Regions from separate parts of the Paracoccus sp. 08 genome, predicted to be linked through region 2. Evidence: riboswitches for the same ligand, from Rfam matches in the RefSeq annotation. Region 2 holds a riboswitch; each other region holds the start of a gene.

Region 1 (2,195 bases), on a different contig from region 2:
CTCCAGCCCGTCGATCATGCGGATGCCGGGATGCAGCGCCTCGGCGTCCAGGATGACGACGCGATCCCGGCGCACGGCGGTCATCCGGCGCGTGACCGGGTCCGTCTTCAGAAAGCGCAGCTTTGCCTCGACATCGTCGGCGGGAAAGCGGCGGCGGTCCATGCGCGCGATCACCAGCACCGAGGGGTCGGCACGGGCGATCGTCTCCCACCCCACGGCGGGCCATTCCTCGTCCGAGGTCACAACGTTGCGCAGGCCAAGGCGGTCCATCATCCAGGCCGGGACGCCCATCCCGCCCGCCATGTAGGGGTCCAGCGCCAGATCGGCCGAGGAGAACCAGACCGCCGCGGACGCATCCGGCAGGTCCATCGCCCGGGCGCGGTCCACGACCGCCGCCTCTCGGGCCTGCAGGTCGGCGATCAGCGCACGGCCCGCGTCCTGCGCGTCCATGACCCGCGCGATCTGGTCGATGCCGTCCCACAGCGTCGCGATGTCGAAGGGCGCAAGGCGGGTGCCGTCGGCGCCCACGCTGTTGTCCTTGCCTTGGCAGTCCGTGGGCATGACATAGGCCGGAATGCCCAGATCGGCGAACTGTCGGCGCGTGCCGACCGCCCCTTGGTCCCCGATCATCCAGGCGAACATCGTCGGCACGAAGCCGGGGCGCCGGTTCACCACCGATTCAAAGCTGGGCGTGTCGTCGCTGATGCGGTCCACCGTGGCGTCATCCTCCGCAAAGGCGGGCAGCACCGGGGTGAACCACAGCGCGGTCCCGGCCATCCGGTCCGCCTGGCCCAGCGCATACAGGATCTCGGTCGTGGACTGGCCGATCGACACGACGTTGTCGGGACGCGCGGGGATGGTCACCCGGTGCCCGCAATTGTCGATCACCAGCGGATAGTCGGTCGGCGCGGCAAGGGCCGCCTGGCCCAGGCCCAGCGCCACCGCGGTCGTCAGGAAGATTCTGGTCGTCATGGTCGTCCTTCATGAAACGAAGGACGGGGCTGAAAAAGGCGCAGCGGCGTCACCGGGGTCCCACCCGCCTTCGCGGTCGCGTCGGACGAAGGCCGTGGATCGGCGCATGCGGTCTTTCTCCGGGGCACCCCGCCCGGGTTGGTTCAAGTCATGATGGCAGGTCTCCTGACTTGCGGATCGCGGCCTTCCCCGCCTTCCCGGCGCAGGGGGCGCCAGTGGCATCATGGGGTCGGCTACCGCTTACAGTTGCGGGGGCAGTCGCGGATTCGGCGCCTGATGGCTACACCTCACCACGTTCCCTTTTCACCCTGCCGGGGCCTTGGCCGGCACGGGAACCATCACGGACGGAAATGCCGCCAGGTTGGGACAAAGTCAACCGCCGCGGCAAGCAGCCCGCAGCCGACCCGGCCACCACGGCCGACGCACTGCGACACCCACGGCTTATGCCAGCCTGACCCCGGCGACCGGTGCGCCGCTGGCCGAACGCGCGGGCGCCCTGCGGGGTCAGGACATTGGTCGCGGTCCTCCCTGCTAGGGAAGGATCGGTGGCATGGACGGGGGGGACGGATGCAGGACCTCAGACCGCCGGGCGATGGGGCGCCTGACACCGCAGGGCTTCAAACCTGGCCGGGCCTCTTTCGCCACAGGTGGCGGAGGTCCAGCCGGGGATAGTCCCGCTCGATCTGACTGCCCCAGAACAGGCCTGCGATCGGGGCGTCGGGATGGTCGGGATCAAGGCCGTAGTCGATCTGGGCGATGCGTTCGGCCGGCATGTGCAGGGTGTAACGCAGGAACAGGAACTGCTCCAGCCAGGCGTCATGGTCCTTGTTCGTGAACAGGTCCGGGCGGGGGACGGGTTCGGGGTCGTGCATGGTTGGGTCAGCCTTGGGTGACGGATCCCGATTGTCCGTCAATCCGCCTGCCGGTGCAACATTCCTGTCCCCGAACGAAAAGGGGGCACGCCGCATCCGGCATGCCCCCCGATCCACGGCAGGCGATCAGTAGATCGCCAGGGCCGGGAACAGGATCAGCAGGCCCACCGCCAGGATCTGCAACCCTATGAAGGGCAGCAGGGCGCGGAAGATCTCTCCCAGCGAGATGTCCGGCGGGGTCACCGACTTCAGGTAGAAGGCGGCGGGCCCGAAGGGCGGCGACAGGAAGCTGACCTGCATATTCATCGCGAACAGCACGCCGAACCAGACGGGGTCGTATCCCAGGCTGAC
Region 2 (2,195 bases):
TCGCGGCGCGGGCGGCGGCGACGCCCTCCGGCCCGGCCAGATCGGCCTTGGTCAGCAGGATCACGTCGGCGCAGGCGATCTGATCCTCGAAGACCTCGGACAGGGGCGTCTCGTGGTCCAGGCCGGGGTCGGCGGCGCGCTGCGCGTCCACCGCCGCCACGTCCGGGGCAAAGCGGCCGGCCGCCACGGCCTCGGCGTCGGCCAGGGCGATCACCCCGTCCACGGTGATGCGCGAGCGGATGGCGGGCCAGTCGAAGGCCTTGAGCAACGGTTTCGGCAGCGCCAGCCCGGACGTCTCGATCAGGATGTGGTCCGGCCGGGCGGGAAGCGCCATCAGCGCCTCCAGCGTGGGGATGAAGTCGTCGGCGACGGTGCAGCAGATGCAGCCGTTCGACAGCTCGACGATATTCTCGGCCGGGCAGGCGGCATCGGCGCAACCCTTCAGGATCTCTCCATCGACACCCATCGTGCCGAATTCGTTCACGATCACCGCAAGGCGCAGCCCCTGGGGGTTGGCCATCAGATGGCGCACCAGGGTCGTCTTGCCCGACCCCAGAAAGCCGGTGATCACGGTGACGGGGGTCTTGATAAGGTCGATCATGGTCACTCCTGCGACAGGGTATGCGGGGGGATGCGGGCAAGGCTCTGCTTGCGGAAGACGGCGGGGCGTTCGCGCCACGGCACGATGCCGTCGGCGGTTCCGGCATAGGCGCGCGCGCCCGACAGGATGTCGGCGGCGTCGTCCAGCGTCAGGCGGCCATAGACATAGGACCACTTGCCCGGCGCGGACAGCGCGACGGAACAGCCCTGCGAACAGGCGGAAAGGCATTCGACGGGGCGGATCTCGACGCCGTCGGGGGCGGTGCGGGACAGCAGGTCGTGCAGCCGAGCGCCAAGGCGCGGCGCGTCCAGGCCAAGGGCATCCGTCCTTGCGGCATCGGTCCCTGCGGCATCGGGAACCGGGTCGGGCACGGTGCCGCGACAGGTGGTGCAGACATGCAGAACGGCGCGCATCGCGGCCCCTTCCTTGTTGCGGCAAGGGGCGTCCGAGAGGAGGCGGCACGGGGCATCCGGCCATCACCTGCCGGTCGCGAAACACCCCGTTCGCCCGTCATCGTCAGGTGCTGGCAGGTCTCCCGGCTTGCGGATCCAGGGGCGGATGCCCCGACGGTCGTCCCACCTTCCCAGCCCCAATCGGGGCCAGTGGATCGGGCGACCTCTCCGGTCACGGTCGCGGGGGCGGCTGCGCTTGGGGTCGCGGGTCTGATGACCCGGGGCCTTGTCGCATTCCCTCTTCGCCTGTCATAGACAGGAACCAACACGCCCTCACCCAAMCCCCCGCACCCGCCGTTTGTCAACCGCAAGGAGCGACCCGATGACGCAGACCGACCCGATTTCCGCCGAGGATCAGGACCGCCACGCCGCCAAGATGGCCAGGAAAAAGGCCGCCCGCGACCGCATGATGGAGACCAAGACCGGCGAAAAGGGCCTGATCATCGTCCATACCGGGCCGGGCAAGGGCAAGTCGTCGTCGGGGTTCGGCATGATCATGCGCTCCATCGCGCACGCGATGCCCTGCGCCGTTGTGCAGTTCATCAAGGGCGCGTGGGACACGGGCGAACGCACGCTGCTGACCACGCATTTCACCGACATCTGTCAGTTCCACGCCATGGGCGAGGGCTTTACCTGGGAGACGCAGGACAAGTCCCGCGACATCGCCATGGCGCAGGCCGGATGGGCGCGCGCGCAGGACCTGATCCGTGACCCGGCCATCCGCATGGTCCTGCTGGACGAGATCAACATCGCGCTGCGCTATGGTTATCTGGACGCGGCCGAGGTGGTGGCCTTTCTGCAGGCGGAAAAGCCCGCCATGACCCATGTGGTGCTGACCGGGCGCGGCGCCCCCGACGCGCTGATCGAGGCCGCCGACCTGGTGACCGAGATGACCCAGGTCAAGCATCCGTTCCGGTCTGGGATCAAGGCGCAAGCCGGGGTCGAATACTGACGCGCGCGGGTCGGCGGTCAAAAAACCTCACGCGGCGGTGAACCCTCGGGGGGAGTCACGGGTTCCCTTTGGTATATCCCAATCGCCGGAGCCCGCCTGACGTGACCCCACCCCCGCTTGCCCCCGACGCCGCCCTGTTCCTGGATTTCGACGGCTGCCTGGTCGACATCGCCCCCCGGCCCGATGCGGT
Region 3 (2,195 bases), on a different contig from region 2:
ACATCACCCTGCCCGAACGCCATCTGGGCCTGATCCAGGCCGAGGAGACCGCGGGCCTGCAGGCCATCCTGGACCATGCGGGCGATTTCATCGCCGCGCATTGCGACCTGGAGGCGATCATCGCCGCCGCCGCCCATCGCGCCCTGCCCGAGGCCGCCGCGCCGCGTCCGCTGACGCCCCCCGGCGGGCGGATCGCGCTGGCCCGCGACGCGGCCTTCAGCTTCGTCTATCCGCATGTGCTGGAGGCGTGGCGGCGCGCGGGGGCCACGATCCTGCCGTTCTCGCCACTGGCGGATCAGGGGCCGGATGACAGCGCCGACTGCTGCTGGCTGCCGGGGGGATACCCGGAGTTGCACGCGCCCCGGCTGGCCGCCTGCGACGGGTTCCGCACGGCCATGCACCGCTTTGCGGGAACGCGGCCGGTGCATGGGGAATGCGGGGGATACATGGCGCTTGGGGCAGGTCTGGTGGACGCTGCTGGAAAGCGACACCAGATGTTGGGGCTTCTGCGGCTGGAGACCAGCTATGCCAAGCGCCGCATGCATCTGGGATACCGCCGCGCCGATCCGCTGACGGCCCTGCCGGGACTGGGTCGCACGGCGCTGCGGGGGCATGAATTCCACTATGCCTCGATCCTGTCCCAGCCCGATGCGCCCTTGGCGCGCGTGACCGACGCGACCGGCGCCGCGGTGGAGGAAACCGGCAGCCACCGGACGATGTCCGGGGGCGGGCATGTGACCGGCACGTTCTTTCACCTGATCGCCCCGGCCGCGACTTGACGCAGGCCCTGCGATCCCGTCTATCTGACCCTCTGAATGGTGCCCGTCAGGCGTGAAACGCCGGGCTTCATCGGGAACGGGGAAGGGTGGACCCAATCGCGGCACCCGAAGCCCCGGCCGCCCCCGCGACTGTATGCGGAGAGCGCGCGTCACCCATGCCACTGGAGCGATCCGGGAAGGCCGACGCCGCGCCCGGACCCGCAAGCCAGGAAACCGGCCATGTCAGGCAACCCCATGCCGTCGGGTGGACGGCCACAGGAGGATGACATGCATATCGAAGAGGGCGTCGTCACCGGCGCCAAGCTGATACTGGGCTATGCCACGGCCGCCACGGCCGGGCTTTACGCGCTGAGGCTGGCGGCCCAGGCCCTGCGCGCGCAGGGCGGGGCGTCGCTGGCGGCGCGCGGGGCGCTGGCGACGGCCGCGACCTTCGTGTTCTTCCAGGTCCTGCCCACCGCGCCCGTGGGCGTGTCCGAGGTGCACCTAATCCTGGGATCGACGCTGTTCCTGATCCTGGGCGCGGCGCCGGCGGCGATCGGGCTGGCCCTGGGCCTGCTGATCCAGGGACTGTTCTTCGCGCCGTTCGATCTGCCGCAATACGGGATGAACGTGACCACACTGCTGGTGCCGCTATTCGCGCTGCAGGCGGTGGCGCGGCGGGTGATTGCGCCGGACACCGCCTATGTGGACCTGCGCTATGGTCAGGCGCTGGCGTTGTCGGCGGCCTATCAGGGGGGCATCGTGGCCTGGGTCGCGTTCTGGGCGTTCTATGGTCAGGGCGCCGGTGCGACGGCGGGGGTCCTGTCCTTCGGCGCGGCCTATCTGCTGGTCATCGTGGTCGAGCCGCTGGTCGATCTGGCCGCGCTGGCGGGCGCCAAGGCGGCGCGCGGCCTGCGCGGCAGCGGGCTGGTGACGCCCCGGCTCTACGCATGATCGATCTGGTGCTGATCGGGGCCGGCACGGGCCATCCCGACCACCTGACCCTGCAGGGCGTCCGCGCCCTGCAGGAGGCCGATCTGGTCCTGATCCCCCGCAAGGGCGCCGGGAAGGAGGATCTGGCCCATCTGCGCCGCGCGATGCTGGACCGCCACCGCCCCGGCGGCGCCGTGGCCCAGATCGACCTGCCGGTGCGCGATGCAAACCTGCCCTATCTGGAGGCCGTCGACCAATGGCATGATGCCATCGCGCAAGCTTGGGCGGCGGCCGTCGCGGCGGCGCTGCCGCAGGGCGGGACGGTGGCGATGCTGGTCTGGGGCGACCCGTCGCTCTATGACAGCAGCCTGCGCATTGCCGCGCGTCTGGACTGGCGCGCACGGGTGATCCCGGGAATCACCGCGATCCAGGCCCTGTGCGCTGCCCATGCCATTCCGCTGAACGCCCTGGGATCCGAGGTGCGGATCACCACCGGGCGGCGGC
Region 4 (2,195 bases), on a different contig from region 2:
GGCGGCCGACCCGTCCAACCCCAGGCTGGCGCGATATTTCAGCTTTTCGGTCTGGCCGCGCCGGAACGGGCTGTTGTCCTGGCTCTGCCGGGTGTTGCTGTGCTGATAGTCCAGGCGCTGGACCAGGCGGCCGTCCAACGCGGTATGTTCCGCCCAGACCCCGCCCTGAAACTCGTCGCGGCGGCCGAACAGGTCGGCATCGACCAGATAGCTTTCGGCATCGGTCGCGGCAAAGTTCTCGGCGTCAAAGCCGTAATCCTCGGTGGACTGGCGCAGCGCCACCCCAAGGCGCAAATCGTCGGTGGCCTGGACGTCGCCGGACAGGACGGCGGTCTTGCGGTTGATCCCGTCCTTGCCGCCGCCATCGCCCGACTGGTCATAGCCCAGATCGTCGCGCGCCGACAGCGACAGCCGCAGCCCGCCCCGCTCCCCGCGACGGCTGACATGGATCGAGGCCGCCCCGCCGTTCCCGGCCTCGACCGAGCCGCCATAGGACAGGCCCTGGGGCGCGTCGCGGGTGATGATGTTGATCACCCCCGCCGAGGCGTTCGATCCATAGAACACCGATTGCGGCCCGCGCAGCACCTCGATCCGGTCGATGTCGGTGGTCTCCAGCCCGGTCAGGACGTATTCGTCCTCGCCCCCCGCCGCCTCGATGCCGTCGATCAGGATCAGGGTGTGGTTCGCCTCGGCGCCGCGGATGCGGACCTGTGCGATGCTGGCGCCGCTGCCGCTGACCGATACGCCGGGCAGCGCGCGCAGTGCGTCCTGGACGGTGGCGATGCCGCGATCCTCGATCTCGGTCGCGGTCAGGACGGTGTGGGCGCGGGCATAGCCGTCCTGGGCCACGGGCGTGATGCCGGCGGTCAGCACGATCTCGTCCAGCAGGATGGGTTCCCCCGGTGCCGGACCTTGCGCGGCGGCGGTCACGGGAAGGGCGACAAGCGTCGCCAGAAGACAGATCGGACGGCGCATCGGCACGGACCTTTCAAGGCAGGCACGGCCTGCGGCAAACAGAAATGCCCGGCACACGGACCCGGTGGGTCGCGGCAGGACGGTGACTGTCACCACTGCGGATCAGCCGCTTTCCTGGCACGCCCCGCGCCGGAAATGGGTGAGTGCTGCGGCAGGTCTCCTGGCTTGCGGGTCGATGCCTTGGCCGGCCTTCCCGGATCGCTCCAGTGGCATGATCGGCCATCGCTCTCCGCTTACAGTTGCGGGGGCAGCCCCGGATTGTCACCGGTGTTCCCTTTTGATCCGGCATGCAGGCCGGAACCGTAGCGGCGCCCTTGTGGCGCAGAGGCCCCGGAGCTGTCAACGGGATTCGCCCACCCGTTCCACGCCCGGCAAAAGTCGGTCAGCGCCCGCCCCGGCCCGATCCCAGATCGGCCGAAATCCGTTCCGCCGCGGTGGCGACCAGGCCGCCGATGCGGTCGACGGCGGCATCGGTCATGCGGTTCGTGGGGCCCGACACCGACACCCCGGTCACCGCCTCGCCATAGCTGTTGACGATGGAGGCCGCGACACAGCGCATTCCCAGGGTGCGCTCCTCATCGTCAAAGGCAAAGCCGCGATGGCGGATCAGGGCGATGTCGGCCTGCAGCGCGTCCGCGTCGGCGATGGTCTTGTCCGTGAACCGGGTGAAGGTCGCGTCGCGCAGGAACACCGCCAGCCGCGTCTGATCGAACGCCGCCAGCAGCGCCTTGCCGATTCCCGATGCGTGCAGCGGAGACCGGGTGCCGGGCGGGAAAAACGCGCGGATCGTCTGATGCGTCTCGACCTGGCTGACAAACAGCACGTCGCCGTCGCGTTCGATGCCCAAGTTGGCCGTCTCTCCGGTCAGGGCCATCAGGTCGCGCATCACCGCACGGCTGCGTTCGACGATGTTGGTGCGGCGCAGGAAGGCCGAACCAAGGCGGAACGCCTCGGGGCCGATGAACCACTCCTGCCGGTCGGGATTGTTCTCGACATAGCGACGGTGTTCCAGGGTGGCCAGGACGCGGTGCATGGTGGCGGGGGACTGGTCCAGATGCGTGGACAGCCCGGTCAGGGTGATCCCCTCATGCGCGGCCAGGGCCTCCAGCACGTCCAGCCCGCGGTCCAGGGCCTGGATGCTGGCGGCGGGCTGATCAGCCTTGCCGCCTTTTGGCCGTCCCCGCTTGCGCACCGGCTGCTGCATCGGAATCACGCCCCTT

Evidence for each region. Region 2 has a riboswitch for cobalamin ahead of GBO37_RS13380 (DUF1636 domain-containing protein). Riboswitches for the same ligand answer to the same signal wherever they lie in the genome.
Region 1: it holds a riboswitch for cobalamin, as region 2 does, so the genes downstream of both, GBO37_RS02435 (ABC transporter substrate-binding protein) here and GBO37_RS13380 (DUF1636 domain-containing protein) in region 2, are expected to answer to the same signal.
Region 3: it holds a riboswitch for cobalamin, as region 2 does, so the genes downstream of both, GBO37_RS09615 (energy-coupling factor ABC transporter permease) here and GBO37_RS13380 (DUF1636 domain-containing protein) in region 2, are expected to answer to the same signal.
Region 4: it holds a riboswitch for cobalamin, as region 2 does, so the genes downstream of both, GBO37_RS14445 (TonB-dependent siderophore receptor) here and GBO37_RS13380 (DUF1636 domain-containing protein) in region 2, are expected to answer to the same signal.

What each region holds. Positions count from the first base shown of each region.
Region 1 is NZ_WEKR01000005.1:59,658-61,852, forward strand. It holds gene GBO37_RS02435 (ABC transporter substrate-binding protein) at 1-972, opposite strand, end outside; cobalamin riboswitch at 1,110-1,327, opposite strand; gene GBO37_RS02440 (hypothetical protein) at 1,590-1,844, opposite strand; gene GBO37_RS02445 (TRAP transporter large permease subunit) at 1,971-2,195, opposite strand, start outside.
Region 2 is NZ_WEKR01000044.1:3,185-5,379, reverse strand. It holds gene cobW (cobalamin biosynthesis protein CobW) at 1-601, opposite strand, end outside; gene GBO37_RS13380 (DUF1636 domain-containing protein) at 604-1,014, opposite strand; cobalamin riboswitch at 1,109-1,335, opposite strand; gene cobO (cob(I)yrinic acid a,c-diamide adenosyltransferase) at 1,376-2,005, shown strand; gene otsB (trehalose-phosphatase) at 2,107-2,195, shown strand, end outside.
Region 3 is NZ_WEKR01000022.1:33,799-35,993, reverse strand. It holds gene GBO37_RS09620 (cobyrinate a,c-diamide synthase) at 1-779, shown strand, start outside; cobalamin riboswitch at 800-1,016, shown strand; gene GBO37_RS09615 (energy-coupling factor ABC transporter permease) at 1,047-1,712, shown strand; gene cobF (precorrin-6A synthase (deacetylating)) at 1,709-2,195, shown strand, end outside.
Region 4 is NZ_WEKR01000064.1:86,282-88,476, reverse strand. It holds gene GBO37_RS14445 (TonB-dependent siderophore receptor) at 1-975, opposite strand, end outside; cobalamin riboswitch at 1,108-1,295, opposite strand; gene bhcR (HTH-type transcriptional regulator BhcR) at 1,358-2,179, opposite strand.